DNA from 3 places in the Streptomyces sp. GD-15H genome. Region 2 is predicted to be linked to each of the others. Evidence: riboswitches for the same ligand, from Rfam matches in the RefSeq annotation. Region 2 holds a riboswitch; each other region holds the start of a gene.

What was found. Region 2 has a riboswitch for cyclic di-AMP ahead of WJ438_RS21490 (M23 family metallopeptidase). Riboswitches for the same ligand answer to the same signal wherever they lie in the genome.
Region 1: it holds a riboswitch for cyclic di-AMP, as region 2 does, so the genes downstream of both, WJ438_RS34645 (C40 family peptidase) here and WJ438_RS21490 (M23 family metallopeptidase) in region 2, are expected to answer to the same signal.
Region 3: it holds a riboswitch for cyclic di-AMP, as region 2 does, so the genes downstream of both, WJ438_RS05305 (peptidoglycan DD-metalloendopeptidase family protein) here and WJ438_RS21490 (M23 family metallopeptidase) in region 2, are expected to answer to the same signal.

What each region holds. Positions count from the first base shown of each region.
Region 1 covers NZ_CP149447.1:7,332,218-7,340,518, reverse strand. The annotation lists gene WJ438_RS34655 (ATP-dependent Clp protease proteolytic subunit) at 1-621, shown strand, start outside; gene WJ438_RS34650 (hypothetical protein) at 629-937, shown strand; cyclic di-AMP (ydaO/yuaA leader) riboswitch at 1,269-1,477, shown strand; gene WJ438_RS34645 (C40 family peptidase) at 1,481-1,954, shown strand; gene WJ438_RS34640 (ATP-binding protein) at 2,075-2,533, opposite strand; gene WJ438_RS34635 (helix-turn-helix domain-containing protein) at 2,746-3,606, shown strand; gene WJ438_RS34630 (DUF397 domain-containing protein) at 3,616-3,840, shown strand; gene WJ438_RS34625 (8-amino-7-oxononanoate synthase) at 3,928-5,055, opposite strand; gene bioB (biotin synthase BioB) at 5,202-6,446, shown strand; gene WJ438_RS34615 (adenosylmethionine--8-amino-7-oxononanoate transaminase) at 6,439-7,719, shown strand; gene bioD (dethiobiotin synthase) at 7,721-8,301, shown strand, end outside.
Region 2 covers NZ_CP149447.1:4,545,267-4,555,106, reverse strand. The annotation lists gene lhgO (L-2-hydroxyglutarate oxidase) at 1-112, shown strand, start outside; partial or broken gene trmB (tRNA (guanosine(46)-N7)-methyltransferase TrmB) at 189-1,050, shown strand; gene WJ438_RS21495 (PrsW family intramembrane metalloprotease) at 1,103-2,464, shown strand; gene WJ438_RS21490 (M23 family metallopeptidase) at 2,529-3,563, opposite strand; cyclic di-AMP (ydaO/yuaA leader) riboswitch at 3,575-3,731, opposite strand; tRNA gene WJ438_RS21485 (tRNA-Met) at 4,046-4,119, opposite strand; gene WJ438_RS21480 (dihydrofolate reductase family protein) at 4,185-5,318, opposite strand; gene WJ438_RS21475 (cation:proton antiporter) at 5,650-6,924, shown strand; gene WJ438_RS21470 (response regulator) at 7,000-7,701, opposite strand; gene WJ438_RS21465 (histidine kinase) at 7,704-8,702, opposite strand; gene WJ438_RS21460 (DUF3040 domain-containing protein) at 9,207-9,497, shown strand; gene WJ438_RS21455 (hypothetical protein) at 9,716-9,840, shown strand, end outside.
Region 3 covers NZ_CP149447.1:1,066,794-1,076,633, forward strand. The annotation lists gene WJ438_RS05295 (MBL fold metallo-hydrolase) at 350-1,585, opposite strand; gene WJ438_RS05300 (SGNH/GDSL hydrolase family protein) at 1,777-2,562, opposite strand; gene WJ438_RS05305 (peptidoglycan DD-metalloendopeptidase family protein) at 2,795-3,781, opposite strand; cyclic di-AMP (ydaO/yuaA leader) riboswitch at 3,785-3,949, opposite strand; gene WJ438_RS05310 (tyrosine-protein phosphatase) at 4,418-5,215, shown strand; gene WJ438_RS05315 (DUF6126 family protein) at 5,266-5,388, opposite strand; gene WJ438_RS05320 (helix-turn-helix domain-containing protein) at 5,385-6,008, opposite strand; partial or broken gene WJ438_RS05325 (aspartate aminotransferase family protein) at 6,118-7,532, opposite strand; gene dxs (1-deoxy-D-xylulose-5-phosphate synthase) at 7,529-9,442, opposite strand; gene ispG (flavodoxin-dependent (E)-4-hydroxy-3-methylbut-2-enyl-diphosphate synthase) at 9,474-9,840, opposite strand, start outside.

The sequences.
Region 1 (8,301 bases), 2.8 Mb from region 2:
GCCCGCCACGCGCTGCCCGAGTTCACCGAACACACGGCGTCCGGGCGCCGGAGCACGGATCCGCACTCGAAGCTGATGGAGGAGCGGATCGTCCTCCTCGGGACACCGATCGACGAGACCTCCGCGAACGACGTGATCGCCCAGTTCATGTACCTGGAGCACCGGGACCCCGACCGGGACATCTCCCTCTACGTCAACTCGCCCGGCGGCTCCTTCCACGCCATGTCTGCGATCCACGACACCCTGCGCTACCTCACCTGCGAGGTGGAGACGGTCTGCCTGGGCCAGGCGGCCGGGACAGCCGCGCTGCTGCTGGCCGCCGGGACGCCGGGCAAGCGGTACGTCCTGCCCGGGGCGCGGCTGGTGCTCCGTCAGCCCGCTCTGACGGAGCCGGTGGAGGGTCAGGCGAGCGACCTGGCGGTCCAGGCCGAGGAGCTGACGCGCGTTCGGGCCCGGATCGAGGAGATGCTGGTCCGGCACACCCACCGCACTCCGGAGCAGGCACGGTCGGACATCGAACGGGACACGGTCCTCGACGCCCGGGCGGCGGTGGACTACGGCCTCGCGGACCGGATCATGACCGGCCGCAAGGGCCGGCAGCCCACCCCCGGCAGGAGGTGAGTCGCCGATGCTGCCACCCGAGCTGCCGCCGCTGCCCGCGCTGACCCGCGCCGAGGCCGAGTTGATCGACCGTTACCTCGAGGCCGTCGACCTGCTCGGCCGGATCAACCCGGCTCGCGACGGCGACACCTACCGGGGACTGCGTGCCGCGCAGGCGCTGGTCGGCAGGGCCGTCGCCCTGCGCGACGCGCTGGCCCTGATGCACGGGCGCGGCGAGACCGAACTGCACGCCGCCACCCTGGCCCGTGCGTTGCGGGTGCTGGACGGCGAGCGGCGCACGGCCCGCGTCACCCTGCCACCGGGCTCCGGCAGTTGACGCCCGTACCGGTCCGGGCGGGGCGTGCGCCGGCGCACGTCCGCACCGGAGTTGAAACGGACCAAAAGGCTTACCCCCAAGCGGCGTAGACGCACGACTTCTTTTCGGGCCGCCAAGGTTGCGCACCGCGCGCGCCCCGTTTCGAAACCAAGTATTCCGATGCTGGTCCGGGGCTCCTCGGCACTCTGGACGACAGCCCGGACACAGCGCTGCCCACCCGAACGGATGAGTGGTGAGTAACAACACAAACCACCGGCTCCAGTGGGATTTCGGGCCAACCGTTGCCAAGATCGCTGACTGACGACAAGCCCCCGCCGCCGCGGCGGGGCGATCCGGGCGGACGCCGAGTCCTGCCGCCGCCCGGATGACCGGTCGACAGGAGTGGATCGGCAGGAGTGGAGGACCCGAGCACAACGGGTCGCCGGAGCGGGGATTCCCGTCCCGAGCTGCCCTTGGGGTGAAGCCGCACGTGTGCGGCCGGGCAACTTCGCCAGCCCGAATCCGACAGGTCATCCTTCACAGGCGGCTGACGAAGGGTTGCGCATGACCGCGCTCAATCGTGTCCCGTCTCTCATGGCCCGGGCCGGCACGGCCTCGGCCCTCACCCTCGCCGCCGTGGGCGGCTCGATCGTTGTTCCCGGTGCCGCCTCGGAGGCGACGGCCGCGAGTTCGGCCGTCAAGGCTCTCAACGTCGCGGCGTCCAAGAAGGGGGCGCCCTACCGGTGGGGCGCCACCGGACCGTCCCGCTTCGACTGCTCCGGCCTGACCCTCTACTCGTACAAGAAGGCGGGCAAGCAACTGCCACGCACCGCCGCCCAGCAGTACAACAAGACACGCCAGATCTCGGCCACCCACCGCAAGGTGGGCGATCTGGTGTTCTTCCACTCGGGCCGGAACATCTACCACGTCGGCATCTACGCGGGTCAGGGCAAGATCTGGCACGCCCCGAAGACCGGGGACGTGGTACGCCTGCAGAAGATCTGGACCCGCAGCGTCATGTACGGCCGGGTCAGTTGATCCGCGGGGGCGGCGGCACTTCCCCTGCCGCCGCCCCGCCACCCCGTCGGACAGCCACCGAAGCGGCTGAGGCTGCACCGCTCCGCCGTGCTGTTCCGCTGCGGTCCTCCGCCGTGGCCCCTACGGCTCCTGCTGCCCCGCCGGCGTGACCCGCTCGGCCGGGACGGTCCACGGGAGCACGACGGAGATGGTCTTGCCGCCCTCCCTGGTGGGGCGGACCCTCATCCTGCCCCCGCATTCCGCGGTCAGCCAGCGGATGATGACCAGCCCCCGGCCGTTGTCCTGCTGGACCGCGGCGGGAAGCCACTTGGGGAACCTCGGATGACTGTCGGTGACTCCGACGCGCAACCGCTCGTCGTGGTCGAGGGCGATGTCCACCGTGAACGTGGGTGACTGCCCGAAGGTGTGCTGCACGGCGTTGGTGGCCAGTTCGGACACGATCAGCCGGATGGTGTCGGAGACTTCCGTGTCCGCCGGCATGCCCCACTCCGCCAGCGTGCCCACCACATGGGCGCGCGCGGCGGAAACCGAGGCTGGATCGCTCGGCAGAGTGATGGATGCTTCCAGATGGTCTGCCATGGCGACGTCGTCCCTTTCCCCCGGGCCCGCAGTCCGACACGGAGCGGCCGATTCGAGTACGGTCCCGCACTGGTACTTCGTCGCCAGACTGCCATCCGCACAGGGCGTGGGCGACGATACGGCCAAGATATGCATATATCTGTCGCTCAAAGCGGTGAACTCTGCGACGAGAGACCGTATTCGGGTGGCTCGTAGGGAGTAAGGGGGAAACCATGCAGCACGGTCCCGCGGTGCGCCGCCGGAAACTGGGCGCCGAACTGCGCTCGCTGCGCACGTCGGCGGGGTTCACGAGTGGTGAGGCGGCCCGGCTGGTGGGCTGGCACCAGTCGAAGGTGAGTCGGATCGAGACGGGCACGAGCGGGGTGAAACCGGCCGATGTGCGGTTACTGCTCGACGCCTACGGCCTGACCGATCGCCAGTTGCGAGAGCTGCTGCTGGTGCTGGCGGGATCCGACGACAGCGGCGGACGGCATCACTGGTGGCACGCGTACCGGGGGGTACTGCCGCCCACCTACCGGGACTTCATCAGCCTGGAGTCCCAGGCCAGTGCGATGCGCACGCTGGAGACCACGGTGGTTCCCGGGCTGTTGCAGACACCCGAGTACGCGCGGGCGGTGACCGAGGCCGCGCTGGAGGGTGCCTCGGAGGAGCGGCTGGACACGCTGGTGGAAGTGCGGCTGGCCCGGCAGGACGTGCTGCGGGCGGAGCCGCCCCTGGAGCTGACCGCCGTCCTGGACGAGGCGGTGCTGCGCCGGGAGGTCGGCGGTCCCGGCGTGATGACCCGGCAGCTGAACCGGCTCGTGGAGGCGGCACGCCTCCCTCAAGTGCGGCTCCAGGTCCTGCCGTTCACGGCCGGGGCGCACATCGGCGTCACCGGGCCTTTCGTAATCTTCTCATTTTCGCGCACTTCTGATCTGGACGTTGTAGTTCTCGACCACTTGACGAGTAGCCTCTATCTCGAGCGGAAAGAAGACCTCCGGGTGTACTCGGAGGCTTTCCACGCCCTTTCGATCCACGCCCTTTCGCCCGAGGACTCGTTGGATTTCATCGCCGGGACAGCTGCCGGCGTGTGAGGAGGCACGATGTTCGCACCGCCTCGGACCCTTCCCTCAAGCACCGATCTGCACGGTGTGCGGTGGCTGCGCAGCAGCTACAGCACGGGCGCGAACAACTGCGTCGAGACGGCCCGGCCGGCCACCGGCCCGGGTGCCGGGCTGCTCGCCGTGCGCGATTCCAAGGACCCGGCCGGACCCGCGCTGCTCATCTCCCCCGCGAGCTGGGCGGAGTTCGTGGCCGCGCTCCGCTGACCGGCAGCACCACCGACCCGCCCATCCGTCCGGCACCACCGACCGAACCATCCGTGGTCGAGCGACCCACGGCCGTGCCCCGCCGACTCATGGCCGCGTCTCGTCGACCACCTGTACAGCGCGTTCGATCTCGGCCCCGGACAGGTCCGCGCGGGCGGTCAGTCTGAGCCGTGAGATGCCGTCGGGCACGGAAGGAGGACGGAAGCAGCCCACGGACAGGCCGGCCGCCCGGCAGTCGGCCGCCCATCGCACGGCCTGCTCCGGGGACGGGGCACGCACGGAGACGACCGCGGCGTCGGGACGTACCGCTCGAAGACCCGCGGTCGTCAGCCGTCCGTGCAGTTCGCGCGCCACCTCGCCCGCCCGTGCGGCACGCCCGGGTTCCCGGCGCAGCAGCCGGAGCGCCGACAGTGCGGCGCCGGCGGCCGCGGGGGCGAGGCCCGTGTCGAAGATGAACGTCCGGGCCACGTTGACCAGATGTTCGACGACCCGCGCCGGGCCGAGCACCGCCCCGCCCTGGCTGCCGAGCGACTTGGACAGCGTGACCGTCGCGACGACGTCGTCGGCGCCGGCGAGTCCGGCCGCGTGCGGGGCGCCGCGCCCTCCGTCGCCGAGCACCCCGAGGCCGTGGGCGTCGTCGAGCACCAGTCCCGCGCCGTGCTCCCGGCACGCCTCGGCCAGCGCGGTGAGCGGGGCGGCGTCCCCGTCGACCGAGAAGACCGTGTCGGACACCACGACGGCCGGTCCGTCGTGCCCGTCCAGCGCCTTGCGCACGGCGTCCGGGTCGCCGTGCGCCGCGATCCGCGTCCCGCCGCGGGCCAGTCGGCAGCCGTCGATCAGCGAGGCGTGGTTGCCCGCGTCGGACACGATCAGCGAACCGTGCGGGGCCAGCGCGGTGACGGCGGCGAGGTTGGCCGCGTAGCCGGAGGAGAAGACGAGGGCCGCCTCGAAGCCGCAGAAGTCCGCCAGTTCGCTTTCCAGCGCGGTGTGCAGTTCGGTGGTGCCGGTGACGAGCCGGGACCCGGTCGCCCCGCCGCCCCAGGTCCGCGCGGCCCGTGCCGCGCCCTCGGTGACCTCCGGATGGCGGGCCAGACCCAGGTAGTCGTTGCTCGCCAGATCGAGGAGCGGCGCGTCGGCGGCCCGTGGGCGCAGGGTCCGTACGAGTCCGGCCCGGCGCCGCAGCTCCGCCTGTTCGCCGATCCACCCGAACGCCATCGGTCCTCCGGTGCTTTTGTAGGCAATGCACAGACCTTAGCGGGACCACCTGCGGACCATCGTGTGGCCATGCCCACACCCGGAAGCGCCTCTGTTGTACGAACCCTCCTTGGCCACGGCGGCCGAATAGGACAGGATCGGCTCTCATGGACCTGCTGAACACGCTGGTGGACAAGGGGCTTCGGCGCGAGACGCCGACCCGTGAGGAAGCGCTGGCCGTCCTCGGGACGTCCGACGACGACCTGCTCGACGTGGTGGCCGCGGCCGGGAAGGTGCGGCGGCACTGGTTCGGCCGACGGGTGAAACTCAACTATCTGGTCAACCTCAAGTCGGGCCTGTGCCCGGAGGACTGCTCCTACTGTTCCCAGCGGCTCGGTTCCAAGGCCGACATCCTCAAGTACACCTGGCTCAAGCCCGAGCAGGCCTCGGAGGCGGCCGCGGCCGGGCTGGCGGGCGGCGCCAAGCGGGTGTGCCTGGTGGCCAGCGGCCGGGGTCCGACCGACCGTGACGTGGACCGGGTCTCCGACACCATCAAGGCGATCAAGGAGGGCAACGAGGGCGTCGAGGTGTGCGCCTGCCTCGGTCTGCTTTCCGACGGCCAGGCGGAGCGGCTGCGCGAGGCGGGGGCGGACGCCTACAACCACAACCTCAACACCTCCGAGGCCACCTACGGGGACATCACCACGACGCACACGTACGCCGACCGGGTGGACACCGTGCACAAGGCGCACGCGGCCGGCCTGTCCGCCTGCTCCGGGCTGATCGCCGGCATGGGTGAGAGCGACACGGATCTGGTCGACGTGGTGTTCTCGCTGCGCGAACTGGACCCCGACTCGGTGCCGGTGAACTTCCTGATCCCGTTCGAGGGCACACCGCTCGCCGAGGAGTGGAACCTCACCCCACAGCGGTGCCTCAGGATCCTGGCGATGGTGCGGTTCGTGTGCCCGGACGTCGAGGTGCGGATCGCGGGCGGCCGGGAGGTGCACCTGCGCACGATGCAGCCGCTCGCGCTGCACCTGGCCAACTCGATCTTCCTCGGCGACTACCTCACCAGCGAGGGCCAGGCGGGACGGGCCGACCTGGAGATGATCGCGGACGCCGGGTTCGAGGTGGAGGGCACCGACCAGGTGACCCTGCCCGGGCACCGGGTGGGCGGGTGCGGGTCGCACGACGACGGCGGGGTCTGCGGTACGGCACCCTCGGGTGCGGGAGCTTGCGCGGAGGCGTCGTCCTCCGGCGGGTGTGCGGGTGCGGAGGCGTCCTCGGGTGCGGAGACGGTCGCGGGTGCGGAGACGGTCGCAGAGGCGGCCGGCCGGGCCGACGGGCCGCGTACCGATCTCGTCGCGGTCCGCCGCCGGGGTGCCGGAACGGATCTCGCTCCCAATGCCTGAGCGGTCCGTCCCCGAGCTGCTCGAGCTGGACCGGCGGCACGTCTGGCATCCGTACGGGCCCATGCCGGGGCGCGGGGAGCCGCTGGTCGTGGAGTCGGCGAGCGGGGTGCGGCTCAGGCTCGCCAACGGTTCGGGCGAACTGGTCGACGGGATGGCGTCCTGGTGGTCGGCGATCCACGGCTTCAACCACCCGGTGCTGAACGAGGCCGCCCGTGAGCAGCTCGCGCGGATGAGTCATGTGATGTTCGGCGGCCTCACGCACGAGCCCGCCGTCCGGCTGGCGAAGCTCCTTGTCGACATGTCGCCCGACGGACTGGAGCATGTCTTCCTCGCCGACTCCGGCTCGGTGTCCGTCGAGGTCGCCATCAAGATGTGCCTGCAGTACTGGCGTTCGCTCGGGCGGCCCGAGAAGCGGCGGCTGCTGACCTGGCGGGGCGGCTACCACGGCGACACCTGGCAGCCGATGTCGGTCTGCGATCCCGAGGGCGGGATGCACGAGCTGTGGGCCGGGGTCCTGCCGAAGCAGGTGTTCGCCGAGGCCCCGCCCGCGGAGTACGAGGAGGCGTACGCCGGCCGTCTGCGGGATCTGATCGGACGGCATGCCGGGGAACTGGCCGCGGTGATCGTGGAGCCGGTGGTGCAGGGCGCGGGCGGGATGCGCTTCCACTCCCCCGCGTATCTGCGGGTGCTGCGCGAGGCGTGCGACGCGCACGACGTGCTGCTGGTGTTCGACGAGATCGCGACCGGGTTCGGGCGCACGGGCGCGTTGTTCGCGGCCGGGCACGCGGCGGTGACACCGGACGTGATGTGCGTGGGCAAGGCGCTGACCGGTGGCTATCTGACCATGGCGGCGACGCTGTGCACCGCGCGGGTGGCCGACGGCATCTCGCGCGGCGAGGTACCGGTGCTGGCCCACGGTCCGACCTTCATGGGCAATCCGCTGGCCGCGGCCGTGGCCTGCGCCTCGATCGAGCTGCTGCTCGGACAGGACTGGCTCGCGGAGGTCAAGCGCATCGAGTCGGGCTTGCGAGACGGGCTGAGGCCGGCGGCGGACCTGCCGGGCGTCCGTGACGTGCGGGTTCTCGGCGCCATCGGCGTCGTCCAGCTCGACCACGCCGTGGACATGGAGGCGGCCACGCGGGCCGCGGTGCGCGAGGGTGTGTGGTTGCGGCCGTTCCGCGATCTGATCTACACCATGCCGCCGTACGTCACCGGTGACACGGACGTGGCCCGGATCGCACGTGCGGTGTGCGCGGCGGCTCAGGAAGGGTGACATGCCGGTACTGGTGATCACGGGCACGGGCACCGAGGTCGGCAAGACGGTGGTGACGGCGGCGGTCGCCGCGACCGCCCTGGCGGCGGGCCGGTCGGTGGCTGTGCTGAAGGCGGCGCAGACGGGTGTGGCGCCGGACGAGCCCGGAGACGCCGAGGAGATCACACGGCTCGCCGGTGCCGTCACGGCCACCGAACTCGCCCGGTACCCGGACCCGCTGGCGCCCGCCACCGCCGCCCGCCGGGCCGGCCGGGCGCCGGTGCATCCGCACGACGTGGCCGAGGCGGCCGCCAGGCTGGCCACCGAGCACGACCTGGTGCTGGTGGAGGGCGCCGGCGGACTGCTCGTACGGTTCGACGCGGCCGGCGGGACGCTGGCGGACGCGGCGGTACTGCTGGCGGCGCCGGTGCTGGTGGTGGTGCCGGCGGGCCTGGGCACCCTGAACGTCGCGGAACTGACGGCCTGCCACCTGCGCTCGCGCGGGCTCGAACCGGCGGGCGTGGTGATCGGCAGCTGGCCCGCCCAGCCCGATCTTGCCTCGCGCTGCAACCTGCAGGACCTGCCGGACGTGACGGGGGCCCC
Region 2 (9,840 bases):
CCGCGCGATCCACGTCCTCAACGCCCCCTCCCCCGCCGCAACCGCGTCCCTGCCCATCGGCCGCGAAATCGCCCACCGCGCACTGAGCGCCCTGGCCGACCCGGCGCGGTGAGGAGCCGGCCGGTCGCTCGCCGCTGCCGACGCGACCGTGAAGTCACCGTGAGGCCCGCCGTAAAATCGAGAGCACTGTGTCTGACTCCTTGAACACCTCCGCAGCCGCGCACGCCGAGCACACGCCCGGTGTGTTCGATCCGCCGTACCCGGGAGAGGGGGGAGCCCCGCTTCCCCGACGGGCCGAAGGCCGATCCCGCCGGGTCGCACTTCGAGCGGCGAATCCGGAGTTTCCAGCCGCGCCGGAGCCGGGTCACCGCCGGGCAGGCGGACGCGCTGCAGCGGCTGTGGCACCGGTGGGGCTTCGACGTCGACGGGAGGCACCGGCTCGACCTCGCCGATTTCTTCGGCAACGACCGCCCCGTCGTCCTCGAGATCGGCTTCGGCATGGGTGAGGCCACCGCGCGCATGGCCGCCGCCGACCCCGGCACCAACATCCTCGCCGTGGACGTCCACACCCCCGGCCAGGGCCATCTGCTCGGCCTCGCCGACCAGCGCGGCCTGGACAACGTGCGCGTCGGCAACGGCGACGCGATCATCCTGCTCCGCGAGATGCTCACCCCCGACTCCCTGAGCGGACTGCGCGTCTTCTTCCCCGACCCCTGGCCCAAGAAGCGGCACCACAAGCGCCGGCTGATCCAGCCCGACTTCCTCACCCTCGCCGCGACCCGCCTGGCACCGGGCGCGGTCGTGCACTGCGCCACCGACTGGGAGTCTTACGCCCAGCAGATGCTCGAGGTGCTGACCGCGCATCCCGCCTTCGAGAACACCCTGGCGGACGGCGGTTTCGCGCCGCGCCCGGAGTTCCGCCCGCTGACCCGTTTCGAGGGACAGGGACTGGAGAAGGGCCATGTGGTGAACGACCTGCTCTTCCGTCGCGTACAGCACGACGACCGGCACAGCGGCCGGCCCACCGGGCAATCCCCCACCGGCGCCTGAGCCCACCTGGCGTACCTGCGGGCAGCGCCCTTCCCTCGTTAGGGTCAATGCCGTGGACACCAGCCGTCCGTACCCGACGCAGCCCAGCGCGGCGGCACACCCCGCCGGGCCGCCCGGTCGAGCCCCGCGGCACGCGCACTGGTGGCAGCGGCCCTGGGTGCGCTGCGGAGCGCTGATCACCCTCCTCGCGCTCTCCGGCCTGGTCATCCTGGGTCTGGTCCGCGAGCAGACCGGCACGGAGGGCTTTCTGGTCGGCCTCGGCCTCGCCGTCCTCCCGGTGCCGCTGCTCATCGCCGCCTTCCGCTGGCTGGACCGCGTCGAACCGGGCCCCTGGCGCAACCTCGCCTTCTCCTTCGCGTGGGGTGCCTGCGCCGCCGCGCTGATGGCGATCGTCGCCAACAGCTTCGCCACGCAGTGGATAGCGGCGGAGACGGCGGACCCGTCCCGCGCCGACACCCTCGGCGCGACCGTCATCGCCCCCGTCGTGGAGGAGTCGGCGAAGGCCGCCGCCGTCCTGCTGGTCTTCCTCTTCCGCAGACGCGATTTCACCGGAATCCTCGACGGCGTGGTGATAGCCGGGGTCACCGCCACCGGCTTCGCCTTCACCGAGAACATCCTCTACCTGGGCAACGCCTTCGGCACCGACCAGCTCACCGGCGGCAGCGGCGTCTCCTCCGTCACCGCGGCGACCTTCTTCGTCCGCGTCGTCATGTCGCCGTTCGCGCACCCGCTCTTCACCGTGCTCACCGGCATCGGCTTCGGCGTCTCCGCGCTCGCCACCGAGCGCCGGCGTCTGTGGCGCGTCCTGCTGCCGCTGGGCGGTCTGCTGCTCGCGATGGGCGTGCACGCGCTGTGGAACGGCTCCTCGGCCCTCGGCGAGTACGGCTTCTTCGCCGTGTACGCGGCGTTCATGGTGCCGTCGTTCTGCCTGCTGACCTGGCTGGTGGTGTGGACGCGGCAGCGCGAGCTGCGGACCGTACGGACGGAACTGCCCGCGTACGTCGTCGCCGGCTGGCTGACCCCGGCCCAGCCGTTCGCGCTCGGCTCGATGCGGGCCCGGCGCCTCGCCCGGCGGTACGCGCGCCGGCACGGGGGCCGGGCGACGGCGCGGGCGGTGGCGCGGTACGAGGCGTACGCGACGTCACTGGCGTTCCTGCGGCACCGGGCACGCCGCGGCCGCGCGGGCACGGACTTCGCGGCACGGGAGGGGGAGCTGCTGCGGGAACTGTGGCGCCGCCGCGACGCGGCCCGCCCGGCCCTGGAGCAGGCGGCCCGCGCCCTCGCGCCTCCCGTGCCGCACTGGCCGGTGTACGGCGCGTACGGCAGGCCCGGCGCCGCGACCCCCGCATATGCCCCGTACCCCGCGCATTCCGCGTACCGGCCGAACCCTCACGCGTACCCGTACCGCCCCTGAAACGTCTGACCGGCAGCCCTGACGTCGGGGGGTCGTCGTCAGGACTGCCGGGGCTGTGATCGTCTCAGACGGTGAGGCCCTTCGACTGCAACCAGGCCAGCGGGTCGATGCCCGAGGCGGAGCCGCCGGGGTGGACCTCCAGGTGGAGGTGGGCGCCGGTGGAGTTGCCGGTGGAGCCGACGCGGCCGATCACATCGCCGGTGGTGACCTGCTGGCCGACGCTGACGCTGATGGAGGACTGGTGGGCGTACCAGATCTCGGTGCCGTCGTCGAGGGTCAGCACGGTCTTGTAGCCGTAGGAGCCGTCCCAGCCTGCGGAGGTGATCGTGCCGGTGTGGACCGCCTTGATCAGCGTGCCCGTGGGGGCGGCGAAGTCCAGGCCGGTGTGCTGGCCGGAGGACCAGTAGGCGCCGGCCTGACCGAAGGTCGAGGAGACGGTGTACGAGGAGGTGGGCAGCGCGTACTGCCGGGCCAGCTCGGCGAGGCGCTCGGCCTCGGCCTTCTTCTTGGCCTCCTCCTCCGCCTTCCGCTTCGCCTCGGCGGCCTTCTCCTCGGCCTCCTTCTTCGCGGCGGCGGCCTTCTCCTCGGCCTCCTTCTCCGCGGCGGCGGCGGCCTCGGCGGCGGCCTTGTCCTCGGCCTGGCTCTGCTGCTGCTCGACCTGGGCCATGATCCGGGCGTGCAGCGCCTCGCCGGCGTCGGAGGTGCCCTGCTCGGTGGTCTCGTCGGCGACCGTGCCGATGCCGCTGAGCGCGGTGGCGGAGCCCTCGGGGGTTTCCTCGTCGGAGATGAGGGAACCAACAGAGGGAAGGTCCGGCATCGAGAGGGAGATCGGCGGCTTGCCGGTCTGGGCGCTGGCCATGCCGCCACCGGCGACGGCGGCTATGACGCCGACGCCCAGGACCGTGGAGCTGCGGGCGAGGCCTCCGCTGCGCTGCTTGCCGACGCGGTGCCGGCCGCGCACGGGGTGGATGGACTCCTCGGTGGGGTTCCACTCCTCGAAGGGGCCTTCGTCGGTGCGGATGCCGCCGTAGCCGAAGGTGTCGCTGTCGTGCTGGCTCGGCATGAAGGGGGCCTCGGGGACAGGCCTGTTCGACGCCACGTGGGCGTACTCCTTTCCTTCCTTCTCGCCTACCGGGTTAGCTGACGGGTTCGGAGCAGGAAGGTCTCCTACGCGCGTCTACCGTCCGTGTCTCCACGGGGCATCCACGCGATTCACCCCAAGATGTTGGTTCCCCGGTTCCCTTGCGGGATTCGGCGCGTGCGCACGGAGCCGACTCGTGTGACGGCTGGGACGACCGCGCTGCGTTATCGAACGTTAATAGAGGTGGGGGCCGGGTTCCAAGCCGTTCCTCTTGATCCTTAACGATTTCCGCACGGACTTAAGCGCCACAACCGGCTAAAAGGGGGCGAGCTGACTCTGCCTCATGCGTCACACTGAACCTGACGGTTTATCAGTTGTTATACGCAATACGATAACCCGATCACCCGGTGTGACAACGGTGCGGGAGCCGGAACGGCGGTGCGGAAGCCGGGAACGACCGAGGGCCGGAACCCTTTCGGATTCCGGCCCTCGGCCTTCAGTAGCGGGGACAGGATTTGAACCTGCGACCTCTGGGTTATGAGCCCAGCGAGCTACCGAGCTGCTCCACCCCGCGTCGTTGTGTCACCAGCATACGGCATCCGCGGGACACTCCGCACACGCCTTACCGCCGCCCCCGCGTCACCGGCCGATCAGATGGCCGTTCGGCGCCTTGGCGGCCTCCTCGTGCTCCGGCAGTACGACGACCAGGGCGCCTCCGTCGGCCAGTACCCCGCTGCCGTCGGCCTCCGCCACGAAGGTGTCCGGCTCCCGCCAGGCGGTGACCACCCGCCGTACCCCCGCGTCCAGGATCAACCGCGCACAGGGCGCCGGACGCGAGGCGCGGCGCGCGCAGGGTTCCAGGCTGGAGTACACGGTGGCGGACGTGAGCCGCGGATCCGTGGGGTCGATCTTGGCGAGGGCGGCCTCCTCGGCGTGCACCACCGGGTCGCCGCCCTCCCGGGAGTGGCCGCGTGCCAGCTCGGTGCCGTCGGCCGCGACCACCACCGCGCCCACGCTGAACGCCGTCTCCGACGGCGGGCACCGGTCCGCCAGTTCACAGGCGAGTGCCAGCCAGTGGTGGTCGGCGGCGACGGGCAGCGGGCCGGTGCCGGGGGCGGTGGGTTCGTAGCGCATGAGGACGACGTCGCCGATCGGGCGGGTCTCCAGCAGCCGCAGCCGCCCGCCCTGGTAGGCGCCGGGACCGAAGAGGCGGGCGGCGTCGGGGTCACCGACGAAGAGCGGGGCGAGGACCAGCTGGAGCTCGTCGGCGAGGCCCTGGGTGAGGAGCTGGGTGTGGATCAGGCCGCCGCCCTCCACCATGAGCCGCCGGACGCCGTACACGTCGTGCAGGTGCGTGAGGAGCCGCCGCCAGTCGAGTGCGGCGCCGAGCGGTACGACGTCGGCGGCGAGGCCGTGCGCGCGGGCGCGCTCGGCGCCCTCGTCGGTGGTGTAGAGGACCTTCTCGCCGCCGGTGTGCCAGAACCGCGCCGCCGGGTCCAGGTCGCCGGAGCCGCTGACGGTGACCTTCAGCGGGTACTCGGACCGGCCCTCGGCGACCCTCGCGGCGCGCCGCTCGGGCGAGTTGACCAACAGGCGGGGGTTGTCGGCGCGGATCGTGCCGGCGCCGACCAGGATCGCGTCCACCGACGCCCGTACCTCGTCGACCCGGTCGAAGTCGGCCGGACCGGACAGCAGCAGCCGCTCGGGGCCGGTGTCGTCGAGGTAGCCGTCGAGGGAGACGGCGGCGGACAGCAGGACGTACGGGTGGGGCATCGACGCGCTCCTGGGGAGGGTGGGGGCTGCGGGGACTTCGGGCCGCTGAACTGGTTCAAGTCTGACAACCGGCTCATACGACGGGCCGGGGCCCTCCATGGGTGTCGTCCTCCACGCGGTTTGGGTGGTGTCACGGATGGTCGTCGCGTGGGGTCGGATGTGAGCGTGAAAAGACGATGACAGACGCGGCGGCCTCCCGGAACCCGGTCCCGGGAGGCACCGGCCGCAGCCCCGCATGGCGAGGAACCCCCATCGACGTGAAGGAGCGGTCCCCACTCGACTCGGTCGATGAGATCACACTCCGTTCCCGTGCTGTGGAAGGTGGTGACCCGTGGGACATGCCGACACACTGCTCGCCATGGGCGGCGCCTTCCTCGCCGCCGCGTTCCTCGCCCGCCTCGGCAGCCGGATCGGGCTGCCGACCATCCCCCTGTTCATGCTCGCCGGCATTCTGCTCGGCCCACACACCCCGGGTCCGGTCCTGGTCGAGGACGCGCACGACTTCGGGATGCTCTCGGCGCTCGGTCTCGTCCTGCTGCTCTTCTACCTCGGCCTGGAGTTCCACCTCGACGACCTGAGACGGGGCGGCCGACGGCTGCTCAGCGCCGGTGGCATCTACCTGCTGCTCAACGTCGGCGCGGGGCTGGGATTCGGGTTCGCCCTCGGCTGGGGAGCACGGGAGGCCCTGGTGCTCGCCGGCGTGCTGGGCATCTCCTCCTCCGCGATCGTCACGAAGATCCTCATCGAGCTGGGCCACATCGGCCGGCCCGAGACCCGTCTCATCCTCGGCGTCACCGTCGTCGAGGACATCTTCCTCGCCCTCTACCTCGCCGCTCTGCAGCCCGTCCTCAGCGACGCCCAGGGCCTCGCGGACACGGCCCTCCAGGCGGTCAAGGCGTTCGGCTTCCTGATGGTGCTCGCCGTCACCGCTCGCTTCGGCAGCCGGCTGTTCGGCCGGCTGTTGGCCGTACGCGACAACGAGCTGCTGGTCATCACCTTCCTCGGCACCGCGATCCTCGTCGCGGGCGTTTCCGAGGTGCTCGGGGTCGTCGACGCCATCGGTGCGTTCATGGTCGGTCTGATCGTGGCCGGCACGCCCTCCGCGCCCCGGATCCGCACGCTGGTGCATCCGCTGCGCGACGCCTTCGCGGCGATCTTCTTCTTCGCCTTCGGGCTGGCCATCGACCCCGGCGACATCGCCTCCGTCGCCGGTCCGGTGTCCGCCGCCGTGGCGCTGACCCTCACCATGAACCTGGCCGCGGGCCTGCTGGTCGCCCGCCTGTACCGCTACGGCGTCGACATCGCCGCCGACATCGCGACCACGCTCGTCGCCCGGGGCGAGTTCGCGCTGATCCTGGCCGCCATGGCCATCGGCGCGGGGCTGGACGACCGGCTCACCGCGTTCATCGCCGGATACGTGCTCGTCCTCGCCGTCCTCGGCCCAGTGCTCGCCGGACGGGCTGACCTGCTCGCGCACGTCCTGCGTGCCGTACAGGCGCGGCGGCCCGGCCACAGGCCCCCACCCGACGCTCCGGACGACGGACCCGCACCGGACCTGGACGCCGGGCGCGACCGGGAGCCCCTGCCCGCCGAGGCCGAGCGATAGCCCGGCGCGGGAAGCCGCCGCCCTGGCGCCGTCCCCCCGCGCCGGTGCCGGTACCGGCGCCCGTGCCGCTGCCGGTCAGGGCTCGATCAGTCCGACGCGGATGGCGTACCGGGTGAGTTCCAGCCGGTCTTTCAGGTCGAGCTTGGCCAGCAGGTTGGCACGGTGGCGCTCCACGGTCTTGGGGCTGATGACGAGGAGGTCGGCGATCTGCTGCGAGGTGTGTCCCTCGGCGACCAGCTTGAGGATCTCCTCCTCCCGTTCGGTGATGGCCTTCGTGGGCAGGTTCCGGCCGTCCCGGGCGAGTTCGAGGTAGTTGCGGATGAGGGCGTTGACGGCGCCCGGGTAGAGGAACGGCTCGCCGCGCATGGTGGCCCGGCAGGCCTCCACCAGGTCGCGGTCGGCGACGGACTTGAGGACGTATCCGGAGGCGCCGGCGCCGAGGGCCTCGAAGAAGAACTGCTCGTTGTCGTACATGGTCAGGATGAGGATCCGCGTCTGCGGGAGGGTGCGGGAGAGCTCGCGGGCCGCCTGGAGGCCGGTCAGGCGGGGCATGGCTATGTCGAGGATGGCCAGGTCGGGTTCGTGGGTGCGGGCCTGCTCGATGGCTTCGGCCCCGTTGTCGGCCTCGGCGACGACGGTCAGGTCCGGTTCGCCGTCGAGGATGAGCCGGACCCCTCTGCGGACCAGCGCGTGGTCGTCGGCGAGGAGGATGCGGGTGGGGGGCGGGGGGCCCGCGGCGGGGCCGGTGGGAGTGCTGGCGGGGGCCGGGTCGGTCATGTTCAGCGTTTCCGGTCGGGAGCGTCGGTCACGGGCGGCATGGTCCGCATGGGCGCGGGACCCCGTACGGGAACGGGTACGGACAGGCGCACCTGGGTCCCGCCGCCGGCGGCGGGACCCACATCGAGGTCGGCGCCGACGAGCAGGGCCCGTTCACGCATCCCCCGGATACCGGCGCCCTCGGACGCGGTGCCGATGCCGCGGCCGTCGTCCCGGATCCGGAGCTCGACTCCGGCGGGGGTGCGGCGCAGGGAGACCTCCGCGCGGCGGGCGTGCGCGTGCCGGGCGATGTTGGTGAGCCCTTCCTGGGCCACCCGGTAGAGGACCAGTTCGGCCTCCGGGCCCAGGTCGGGCAGGTCGGGATCGAGGCGGTGCTGGGCCGTCAGGCCGGAGCCGCCGAACTCGGCGGCGAGGGCCTTGAGGGCGCTGGCGAGCCCGAGTTCGTCCAGGACACCGGGGCGCAGCCGGCGGGCGATGCGCCGGATCTCGTCCAGGCTGCCCCGGGTGGTTTCCTGCACCAGGCTCAGCTCCTCGCGCAGCTCCACCGGAGCGTGGTCGGCGACCCGCTTGAGCTGGAGCAGGACGGCGGTGAGGCTCTGGCCGACCTCGTCGTGCAGTTCCTGCGCGATGCGGCGGCGTTCGTCCTCCTGCGCGGAGAGGGCGCGTGCGCTGCTCGTGGCACGTTCGTCCTCCAGCCGGTCGAGCATCGTGTTGTACGTGCTGATCAGCTCGGCGATCTCCCCGCGCCCGGCGACCTCGGGGCGCTGCCCCGGGCGGAGCAGGTCGGTGGTGGACATGGCGCGGGTGACGCGCTGCAGCGGGGCGAGGCCGACGCGCACCAGCAGCGCGTTGGCGAAGAGCATGGCGGCCAGCCCCACGGTGAGTACGGCGGCCTCGGTGAGCAGGACCGGGGTGGAGACGGTGACCGGTCCGAGCAGCAGGGCGGTGGCCGTGATCAACACGACGGCGTTCAGCAAAAAGATCCGCCAGAACAGTGGCACTCAGTACCACCTCCTCACCCCTGCTCACCGTGCGCCGTCTGCCGTACTGTCTGTCGTAGGCTCCCGGTGCGGCGGGAGCCTTCCCGGCGGCCCGGCGGCCCGTCGGTTCCGGGGGCGCGGGCACGCGGGCCGCCACGACCCAGCGTGAGTGCTGTTCTGGCTGTGCGCCATCCGTGCCAGCCCCCATTTTTTCACGGGTCCGTGGGTGTCGGGGCGCTCCACGTACATTGTCGACCCGCACGGAGATGAGGGCCGGACCCGATGGTCCCGGGGCCCCCGGCGGGCGACCCTTGAGGTGGACGCGGCCCGGTCCGCCGAACCACTCGCACCGGGCGGGTGATGACCTCGGCACCCGGGCAAGCTCCCCTGTGTCGGCCCGAGTCAGCGGGCCGACGGCTCATTTTTCGCCCCGGCGTCGGTGTTCACGGAACCGACGCCCGGAGGTGTTTTTCAGGTGGCGGTCGAATGTCTCACCGCGCTGCCACCGTTCGGGAAGGAGGAGACGTGCCCCAGTCCGACGACAAGCGCCTCGTCGATCTCGCGGCCCGAATCGAGCAGGACGACCCGCACTTCGCGCGCTCGCTGTCCAGTGGACGGCCGGCCAAGCCGCGCGAGTACCGACACACGCGCGCTTGGTGGGTACTGGGAATCGGCGTGATCCTGCTGTTCGTCGGCCTGGTCATGCCCCACGGACTGCTCATCGCGACCGGCTTGGTCCTCAGCGGAATCGGCGCTCAGCTGTTCGACCCCTACCCGCCCCGCAGGGACAGCCGGCACCGGCACTCGGCTCGCTGATACGGCTCGAACCCGTATTCACGCACGATTCACGCCTGTCGGTTTGTCATGTTGAGCGGCTTTCCTCATAGAGCGCCCCAGTTTAGGGTGCGCTAAAATCTTTACCAAGCGCTTACGCTCCATTGAGCAGCGTTCCGCTCCTTCGTTGAGCGTTGACCGCCGAACGTCGAGTGCTGAGCACTGACTGCTCGGCGTTGACCGTGGGGCGTCGAGTGCTGATGACCGGTTGGGCCGACGACGAGAAGAACGGGGGGCGTGGCATGGGTCGAGTGGTCCCCGTCCGTGTCGACAACGCCGCCCGCGACGGCGTCCCCGATACCGACGGCACCACCTTCCAGCCATG
Region 3 (9,840 bases), 3.5 Mb from region 2:
TCACCGTAGTCACCACCGCATCACGCGCGGTGGGCAGTTGACAAACTTGCCCGGACAGCGTCCCGCTCTGGTATGAGGCGTCGTACGACAGACCGATAAACCCGTCAGCGAGCCACCCAGAAACCGTCACGGCTCGATCCAACCTGGTCAGAAGTGGTCACGGGAAAAACGCTGAGGGCCGGGGAGCTCACGGCTCCCCGGCCCTCGTCCTTCCGTCGTCCACTCACCCGGACCGCCACAACGGCCGCGGTCGCTCCGTCGAAGCGGTCCCCGAGAACCCTTCGTACCTGAGGGATGTCCGCAAGATTTTTACTCTCCGTAGCAGCGTGGGCCACGGCTTCGGGCGGCGTCAGTCCTCTCCCACCAGGTCCAGGTCCCCGTGGGAGGAGGCGGAGGAATCCGTGACGGGGTCGGGTAGCGGCCACTTGTGGTCCGGGACGTGTCCCACGTCCCGCCACCAGGTCTCCGTCGGCAGCTCTCCCGCGGGTTCGAACGGCAGGCCCGGGACGGGGAAGGCGGCGGGCTGACCGACCGCGTCGGCGGCCGCCCTCGTCCACTCGCCGGGCTCCGCCCAGGGGTGCGGCGCCAGGTTGAAGGTGCCCCAGTGGATCGGCAGGAAGACACCGTCCGGGCGGCCTCTTTGCAGGTCCAGATGGGCCTGGATGCCCTCGGCCGGGTTCATGTGGATCTCGGGCCAGGAGCCCGGTCCCGGGAGCGGGTCCGGCCTGCCCTTGGGCCAGAAGTCCGAGTACGCGCCGATCTGGATCATCGTCGCGTCGAACGGGCCGTGGTCGGCGCCGATGTCCTTGAAACCGTCGAAGTAGCCGGTGTCACCGCTGTGGTACACACGGTGCTCCGCACCCGCGACGACCCAGGAGGCCCATAGGGTGTGCTGGGTGTTGCGCAGCCCCCGGCCGCAGAAATGGCGGGCCGGGGTGGCCGTGAGGGTGAGCCCCCCGATCCGCGCCGCCTCGTGCCAGTCCAGTTCGCGCAGCCGGTCGGCGGACACGCCCCAGTGCTCCAGATGAGCGCCCACTCCGAGCGGCACGGCGAACAGCGTGTCCGTGCCGGCCAGCGCCTTGATGGTGGGCAGGTCCAGATGGTCGTAGTGGTCGTGCGAGATCACCACGACGTCGACCGGGCCGAGCGCGGCCAGCGGCAGGGGCACCGGGTGCAGCCGTCGGGGCCCGGCGAAGGGGAAAGGGGAGCAGCGCTCTCCCCACACGGGGTCGAACAGGACCCGCTGACCGTCGATCTCCGCGAGCACGCTGGAGTGGCCCATCCAGGTGAGGCGCAGCCCGGTGGCCGGCGGGCGGGCCAGGTCGGCGAGGGTGGTGGAGTGCACCGGTACGGTGCCGTGCGGCGCACGGTTGTACCGGGTGTCCTTGTCGAAGTAGGTCTTCGCCAGGTCTCGGGACGAGCCCGCGGGCCGGGACCGGGTGGGGCCCCCGGGGTTCTGGAACACCCCGTCCCGGTAGTGCGGGGATCTGCGGATGCGCGCCATGCGCTCACCACTCGGGTCCGCGCCGAAGGCCGCGGGTCGCAGCGCACGGAGCCCGGAGCTCTGGGAACGGAAACCGGCCACGATGCCTCCCAGCGGAGTCGGTCAGAAACCCCATTATGTGCGGACTGCCCGGTACCGCGGTGTCGGACGGGACGGAACCGGCCGCACGGGGCGATGGCCCCCGAGGGCTCCGGTTCGCGGGTGCGGGAGTCCGTGCCCGCACCCGCCCCCGCATCCGCTCCCGTGCCCGCCGCGGCCGTTCCCGCCCGGCGTTACGCCACCGAGGCGATCCGCACCTTGATGTCGTCCGGGGACAGCGTCCCCTTCGCCGTCACGTGGTCCCCCGACGACTCCCCGCGCAACCGGCGCCCTATCCACGGCACCAGGTACTCGCGCGCCCAGTGGACGTCGTCCCGCCGGACGTCGAGGTTGCCGCGCGGCGGCAGCGGGGGCCAGGGCTGCTCCGGGTCGGCCGGGACCTCCAGGCCGAGAGTCCGGCCCGCGCGGAGCGCCACGCGCGTGTGCCCCTCGGGCGACAGGTGGAGCCGGTCGGCGTCCCAGGCCCTGCGGTCCTGGACGCTCCTCAGGGACCACAGGTCGAGCACCGGGCAGCCGTACCGGTCGGCGACGGCCCGCACGTGTCCGTTGTAGGTGGCGATCTTGCCGCGCAGATGCTTGAGCAGCGGCACTCCACGGGTGTCGAACCCGGTCGTCACCAGGACCGTGCCGCAGACCGCCGTGAGCGCGGCGACGGCCCGCTCGAAGCGCTCGGCCACCTCGTCCGGATCGGTGCCGGGGCGGAGGATGTCGTTGCCACCCGCACAGAACGAGACCAGTGCGGGAGCCAGTTCGACGGCCTGCGGAACCTGGTCGGCCATGATCTGGTCGAGCAGTTTTCCGCGCACCGCGAGATTCGTGTACTGGAAGTCGCCTTCGGGACGGCGGTCGGCGAGAAGTACGGCGAACCGGTCGGCCCAGCCGACGAACGCCCCGTCCGGGCCGGGGTCGCCGACGCCCTCGGTGAAGCTGTCCCCCACCGCCACGTACGACCCGATCACTGAATTGCTGTCACTCTTCGAATCGTCTGCCACGAAGGGACATGATTCACCTTCGAATGTGACCTACGCGACCGTAGGAAGGGATTGACGTACGGTGAGATAAGCCACTCCCGAAGCAGTGCCTCATTCCGGAATAGTCGGCAAAGACGTTGAGGGGCGAAACACGCCGAAGGCCGGACCCGGGGATCGGGGTCCGGCCTTCGGCGGTGTGTCAGGCAGGCTGTCGCGGGGGTCAGCCGAGGGAGACGCCCTTCGAACCGAGGTAGGCGACCGGGTCCACGTCCGAGCCGTAGTTCGGCGTGGTGCGGATCTCGAAGTGCAGGTGCGGGCCGGTCGAGTTGCCGGTGGACCCCGAGAGGCCGACCTGCTGGCCGCCGCTCACGGTCTGGCCGGCCGAGACGGACAGCGAGGACAGGTGGGCGTACTGGGCGTAGTGGCCGTCGTTGAGCTTGATGACGACCTGGTTGCCGTACGCACCGGCCCAGCCCGCGGAGACGACGGTGCCCGGGCCGACGGCTTTCAGGGAAGTGCCGGTCGGAATGGCGAAGTCGACACCGGTGTGGTAGCCGCTGGACCACATGCTGCCGGCCACCTTGTAGGCGGTGCCGAGGCCGCTGCCGGGCACCGGCGAGCTGTAACCGGAGGTGTTCGCGACCTGCTTCGCGGTCGTGGCGCCGGAGGAGGCCTTCGGAGCGGACTGCTTCGAGGCCACCGAAGCGGCCTTCGGCGCGGACTTCTCGGCGGGCTGCCCGGCCGACGACTTCGACGCGGAGGACGGGGCGGACGGAGCAGTGGAACCGGAAGGGCTGGACTTCTTCGGCGCGCTCGTCGCGGCCTTGCCGTCGACCGAGAGCTTCAGGCCGGGGTGGATGAGTGACGGGTCGTCACCCACGGCCTCACGGTTGTCGGCGTAGAGCTGCTTCCAGCCGCCGTCGACGTTCTCGGACTCGGCGATCTTCGCCAGGTAGTCGCCGCCCTTGACTATGTACGTGCGGGTGTCGCCGTTCTTGCCGCTGTCGGCCTTCTTTCCGTCAGCCTTCTTGTCGGTGACGGAGAACGACTGGACGGCCTTTTCCGGGGCCGCCTGCGGAGTGGCGGCGTTCGCGCCGGTGGCGCCGAGAAGCGGCAGGGCGAGCGCGGCGCCACCGGCGCCGGCGACGGCGATGGAACGGGTGAGGCGCGAAGCGCTGGGAAGGCGGTGCTTACCCTTTGCGGGCATGACGAATTTCCTCTCCGGCGCCTACGAGGTGAGCTGTCGGGTTCGGACTGGAGATGCCCGGCCGCGTCGAAACGCGGCTTAACCCCAAGCCTGTTCCGGAGACCGGAACAGGCAGTCGTACCTGTGGGTCCCCCGCTCCTGCCGTACACGGGTCAGTGTGTGCGGGCTCCGGGCGGCGGCAGGATTAGGCGTCCGTCCGGATCGATGGCGAACGTAGGCGACCACGACGCAAAGGGACAAGCGAGAGGTTCCGAGCGAAGGCGCTTTTCCGTGATCCATTTACCTGAACACCGTCACCCAGAGTCGTCCCGGATTTCCCGCGCCCCCCGAATTCCCCTGCGAAACGCCGGAATTACGTGAGCATGATGACAACACATCGTCACCGATATGACGATGCTCACCACGCCTTCCCCATTTCCCCTCACATCTGGGCATGTTCTGGCGAAATCCGCTAAACGGACAGAATGCCCTTAATTGGGGGATCGCGGGCGTCCCGCTCCGGCCGGACGGTGGGTTCGGAAGGTCCGCGCCGGCCGATCCACGGACAACTCATTGCCCCTGACAGGCATGTCGTATCGTCGGGTGACACCCGCCGGCGCCGCCGCGCCGGCGGCGGCGAGTGGGAGAGGGGCCCCCGTGACGCAACACATCCCGTCGACCGAACCCGAGCTGACCGGAGTGCGGAACTTCCGCGATGTGGGCGGACTGCCGACCGTGGACGGCCGCCGGGTGCGGCACGGAGTGTTGTTCCGCAGCGGTCATCTCGCCCACGCCACCGCGTCGGACGCCGCCTTCCTGTCCTCCCTGGGACTGCACACCGTCTTCGACTTCCGCAACACGGCCGACCAGAAGCTGGACGGGCAGGACATCGAACTGCCGGGTGTGCGCAATGTGAACCTGCCGCTGAGCGACCCGGCCGGCGGCGCCCGGTTCTGGAAGATGGTCCGCGACGGCGACCTGGACCAGCTGCGCTCGCTCCTCGCCGACGGCAAGGGGGCGGACCGGATGATCGCCTCGTACCGCATGACCGTCAGGGAACGCACCGCCGAGCACTCCCAGGTGCTGCGCTCACTCACCGAGGACGGCGTCCCCGCGCTGATGCACTGCGCGGCGGGTAAGGACCGCGCGGGCGTGTCGGTGGCGGTGACGCTGCTCGCCCTGGGCGTGGAACGGGACGCGATCTTCGACGACTACCTCAAGTCCAACGCCAAGCACCGCCGCTACAAGGTGCGCCGCAGCGGCAGCCCCGCCTCGGCCTACTCCCCCGAGGTCATGGAGCTGCTCGACCCCCTGTTCGACGCCCGCGCCGAATACCTGTCGGCCGCCCTGGAGACCATCGAGGAGACCTGGGGCGGCGTGGACCCCTATCTCGAGACGGCTCTCGGGCTCACCCCCGAGAGCCGGGAGCGACTGCGCGAGCGTCTGCTCGACTGAGGCACTGCTCGACCGGGCAGTGCCTCACTGGGGCACTGCCCGGCTGAGGGCTACTGCTTCGCGCCCAGCTCGAACAGCAGGTAGATGAAGCCCGCGAAGAGGTGCCCCACCACGACGTAGACGAACAGCCTCACCCACAGGGCGCGAGGGAACTTCTCCTCCAGGTCTTTCATGACACATCTCCATGGGTGGGGCCCAGGCACAGGGTGGCCGTGGGGCTCTGCAACAGGGTATGGACGAAGAGCAGCTCGACCCCGTCGGGGTCCTGAGCGGCGATACGGTGCGGGGTCAGCGAGTCGAAGTGCGCGCTGTCGCCCGGGGCCAGCCGGTGCAGCGCGTCCCCGAGTCGCAGCAGCAGCCGCCCCTTGAGGACGTACAGCCATTCCTCACCGGGGTGGACCCGCACGATGCCGCCCTGGGAGCCGTGGGGCACCTCGACCCGCAGGGCCTGCATCCCGCGCCCGGGGGAGCCGGCCTGCCGGTACGTCCAGCCGCCCGCGACGGTCGGTTCCACGTCGGCGGCGCGCAGCACCGTGTCATGGTCGGCGGTCGTCTCGCCGAGCAGTTCCGAGACGGTCGTACCGTAGATCCGGGCCAGGGAGAGCAGCATGGGCAGCGAGGGCTGACGCTGCCCGGTCTCCAGCCGGGAGAGATGGGCGGGCGACAGCCCCGCGTCGCGGGCCGCGGCCTCCAGGGTCAGGCCTGCCCGGCGGCGCAGCGCGCGCAGGTGCGGCGCGACCGCGGGAAGCGCGGCGGCCGGTTCGGCCGCCTGCTCGGCCTCGGGGGTGCTCATGACCCTATTCAGCAGCATTATTGCCCGCGGGGCAAATTTCTTGCCTCATGGGCAAAACGGGCCGGGTGTCACGGCCCGGCAGGCATCACGGCCGGACGGGACCAGTGTCTCACCGGTTGGCGACCGCCTGTTTCACCAGGGTCCTGCCGAACTCCCACACCAGACCGCCGTCATGGGCGTCGTCCATCACCGCCGTGAAGGCGTCCACGAACCGGTCCACGTCCCGCTCGTCGATGATCAACGGCGGGATCAGTTTGATCACCTCCATGTGGTCGCCGGAGACCTGGGTGAGGATCCTGTGCCGCCGCAGCAGCGGGACCACCACCATCTGCGCGAAGAGTCCCTTGCGTGCGGCCTGCAGCGCGGCCCAGCGGCCGCGCAGCCTGAGCGACCGCGGCCGGCCGAACTCGATGCCGATCATCAGGCCCCGGCCGCGGACGTCGGCCAGCAGCTCGTACTTCTCGGTCAGTGCCGCGAGCCGGGACCGCAGCAGCTCACCGGTGGCCCGGACGTGCGCGACGATGTGCTCGTTCTCCATGACCGACAGGACCGCGAGACCCGCGGCCATCGCCTGGGCGTTTGCCCCAAACTGGCCGAGTGGACCAGCAACCGGTCCATCGACGAGTAGACCTTGCGGAAGATCCAGTCCTTGCCGAGCGTGGCCCCCACCGGCACATAACCGCCGGAGAGCGCCTTGGCCACGCACACCAGGTCCGGCTCGACCCCCTCCTCGTGCTGGTAGGCGTAGAAGTCGCCGGTCCGCCCCAGGCCGGTCTGCACCTCGTCGGCGATCAGCAGCGCCTTGTGCCGGTGCAGCAACTCCTGCGCGGCGCGCAGATAGCCGGGCGGGGCCTCGTGCACGCCCTTGCCCTGGATCGGCTCGACGATCAGCGCGGCGACGTCCCCCTTCCGCAGCTCCCGCTCCAGCGCGTCGAGATCACCGAGCGGTACGGCCGTGTCGGGCAGCAGCGGGGCGAAGCCGTCGCGGAAGCCGGACTCGCCGTTGACGGACAGGGAGCCGGTGGTCAGTCCGTGAAAGGCGTGCGCGCAGTACAGGACACGCGGTCTGCCCGTCACGTAGCGGGCGAACTTCAGCGCGCCCTCGACCGCCTCCGTTCCGCTGTTGCCGAAGAACACCCGGTCCAGATGGGGGCTGTGCGCGAGCAGTTGCTCGGCCAGCAGACCGGGCAGCGGCTGGCAGTCGAAACGGGTGAGGTCGGCGAGCGAGGCATCGAGGACGTCGTGCAGTGCCTTGCGGACCACGGGGTGGTGGCGCCCCAGGCCCATCACCCCGAATCCGGCGAGCATGTCCAGGTGGTCATTGCCGTCCGCGTCCCAGAAATGGGCGCCCTCGGCTCGTTCGTAGACCTTGTCGAAGCCGATGGTGTGCAGCATGCGCGGGAGCTGGTGGTTGAGGTACCGGGTGTGCAGCTCGTAGCGCTCGGCTCCGCGCTCGGCCAGCAGCGCGCCGAGGTCGAACTCCCCGGCCCGCGACGGCTCCGGCGCGGACTCCGCGATGGTCATAGCGGTGGCTCCTGTCGGTCCTGCGGCTGTTTCGACAACTCGTCCCTGACGGTCGGACTCGCGCTGATCCGGCCGGCGATCTCGACGGGCGTCAGGCCGATGTCGGCCAGCACCTCGCCGCGTTTGGCGTGCGCGAGGAACTGCTCCGGGATACCGAACCGCCGTACCGGTACGTCGACATCGGCATCACCCAGCGCCAGTGCCACGGCCGAGCCCGCACCCGCCGCGCGGCTGTTGTCCTCGACGACGGCCACGAGCCGGTGCGCGGCGGCCAGCCCGACCAGCGCCGGGTCGACGGGCTTGACCCAACGGGGGTCGACCACGGTGCAGCGGACGCCACGGGCTTCGAGCAGCTCGGCGGCCTGGAGGCAGACGGACGCCATCACGCCGACCGCCACCAGCAGTACCTCGGGATCGCCGGCGCGATGCAGCACGTCCATGCCGCCGACCCGGTCGAGCGCCGGGACCGCCGGGCCCACGGGCTCCTTGGGGAACCGCAGCAGCGTCGGCGCGTCGTCGACGGCGACCGCCTCCCGCAACTGGGCGCGCAGCTGGTCCGCGTCGCGTGGTGCGGCGATGCGCAGGCCGGGGACGACCTGGAGCACCGAGAGGTCCCACATGCCGTTGTGCGAGGGCCCGTCGGCCCCGGTGACCCCGGCCCGGTCCAGGACGAAGGTGACCCCGCAGCGGTGCAGTGCCACGTCCATCAGCAGTTGGTCGAAGGCGCGGTTGAGGAAGGTGGCGTAGACGGCGACGACGGGGTGCGTACCACCGGTCGCCAGCCCGGCCGCGGAGACGGCGGCGTGCTGCTCGGCGATGCCGACGTCCCAGACCCGGTCCGGGAACCGCTCGGCGAAGGCGCCCAGGCCGACCGGACGCAGCATGGCGGCGGTGATCGCCACCACGTCCTCGCGTTCCTCCCCGATGCGGACGATCTCCTCGCCGAAGACCGAGGTCCAGGACGGTGCGCCGGCCGGTGCGAGCGGCGCGCAGGTGAGGGGATCCATCACGCCGACGGCGTGGAAGTGGTCCTCCTCGTGGGCGACGGCGGGTTCGTAGCCGCGGCCCTTCTCGGTGAGGCAGTGGACCAGGACGGGCCCGTGGAAGCGTTTGGCGCGGCGCAGGGCGGACTCCACGGCCTTGACGTCGTGCCCGTCGATGGGGCCGACGTACTTCAGGCCCAGGTCCTCGAAGAGGCCCTGGGGGGCGAAGGCGTCCTTGAAGCCCTTCTTCGCGCCGTGTAGCGCCTCGTAGACGGTGTCGCCGATCACGGGGGTGTGCTGGAGTACGTGTTTGCCCCAGGCCAGCACCCGTTCGTAGCCGTCGGTGGTGCGCAGGGTCGCCAGGTGGTTCGCGAGGCCGCCGATGGTCGGGGCGTAGGAACGTTCGTTGTCGTTGACGACGATGATCAGCGGGCGGTCCTTGGCGGCGGCGATGTTGTTCAGCGCCTCCCAGGCCATGCCACCGGTCAGGGCGCCGTCGCCGATCACGGCGACGACGTGGCCCTTCTCCCCCTGCACCCGGCGGGCCTTGGCCAGTCCGTCGGCCCAGCCGAGGGCCGTGGAGGCGTGGCTGTTCTCGATGACGTCGTGCTCGGACTCCTCGCGCGAGGGATAGCCGGACAGGCCTCCTTTGCCGCGCAGCTTGGAGAAGTCCTGACGCCCCGTCAGGATCTTGTGGACATAGCTCTGATGACCCGTGTCCCACAGGATGCGGTCGACGGGTGACTCGAAGACCCGGTGCAGGGCGACGGTGAGTTCCACCACGCCCAGGTTGGGCCCGAGATGGCCTCCGGTCCTGGCGACCGCGTGCACCAGGAACTTCCTGATCTCTTCGGACAGTTCACCGAGTTCCGCCTCGGACAGCGCCTTCAGGTCACGTGGTTGCCGGATGCTCTCCAGAATCGTCATGCTCGGGCCCCCTCTCGGTCCGTGCCTTGCCTCAGCTCACCGTCACTGCCGGTTTTCCGGTGCCGGCCGGGGCGCCGGAGGCCACGCCGTCGGCCTCCATCCGCTCGGCGATCTTCATGGCCTCCTCGATGAGGGTCTCCACGATCTTCGACTCCGGGACGGTCTTGATCACCTCACCCTTCACGAAGATCTGCCCCTTGCCGTTGCCCGAGGCCACCCCCAGATCGGCCTCACGCGCCTCCCCCGGCCCGTTCACCACACAGCCCATCACCGCCACCCGCAGCGGCACGTCCATCCCCTCCAGCCCGGCCGTCACCTCGTCCGCCAGCCTGTACACATCCACCTGCGCGCGGCCGCACGACGGACACGAGACGATCTCCAGACCCCGCTGCTTGAGA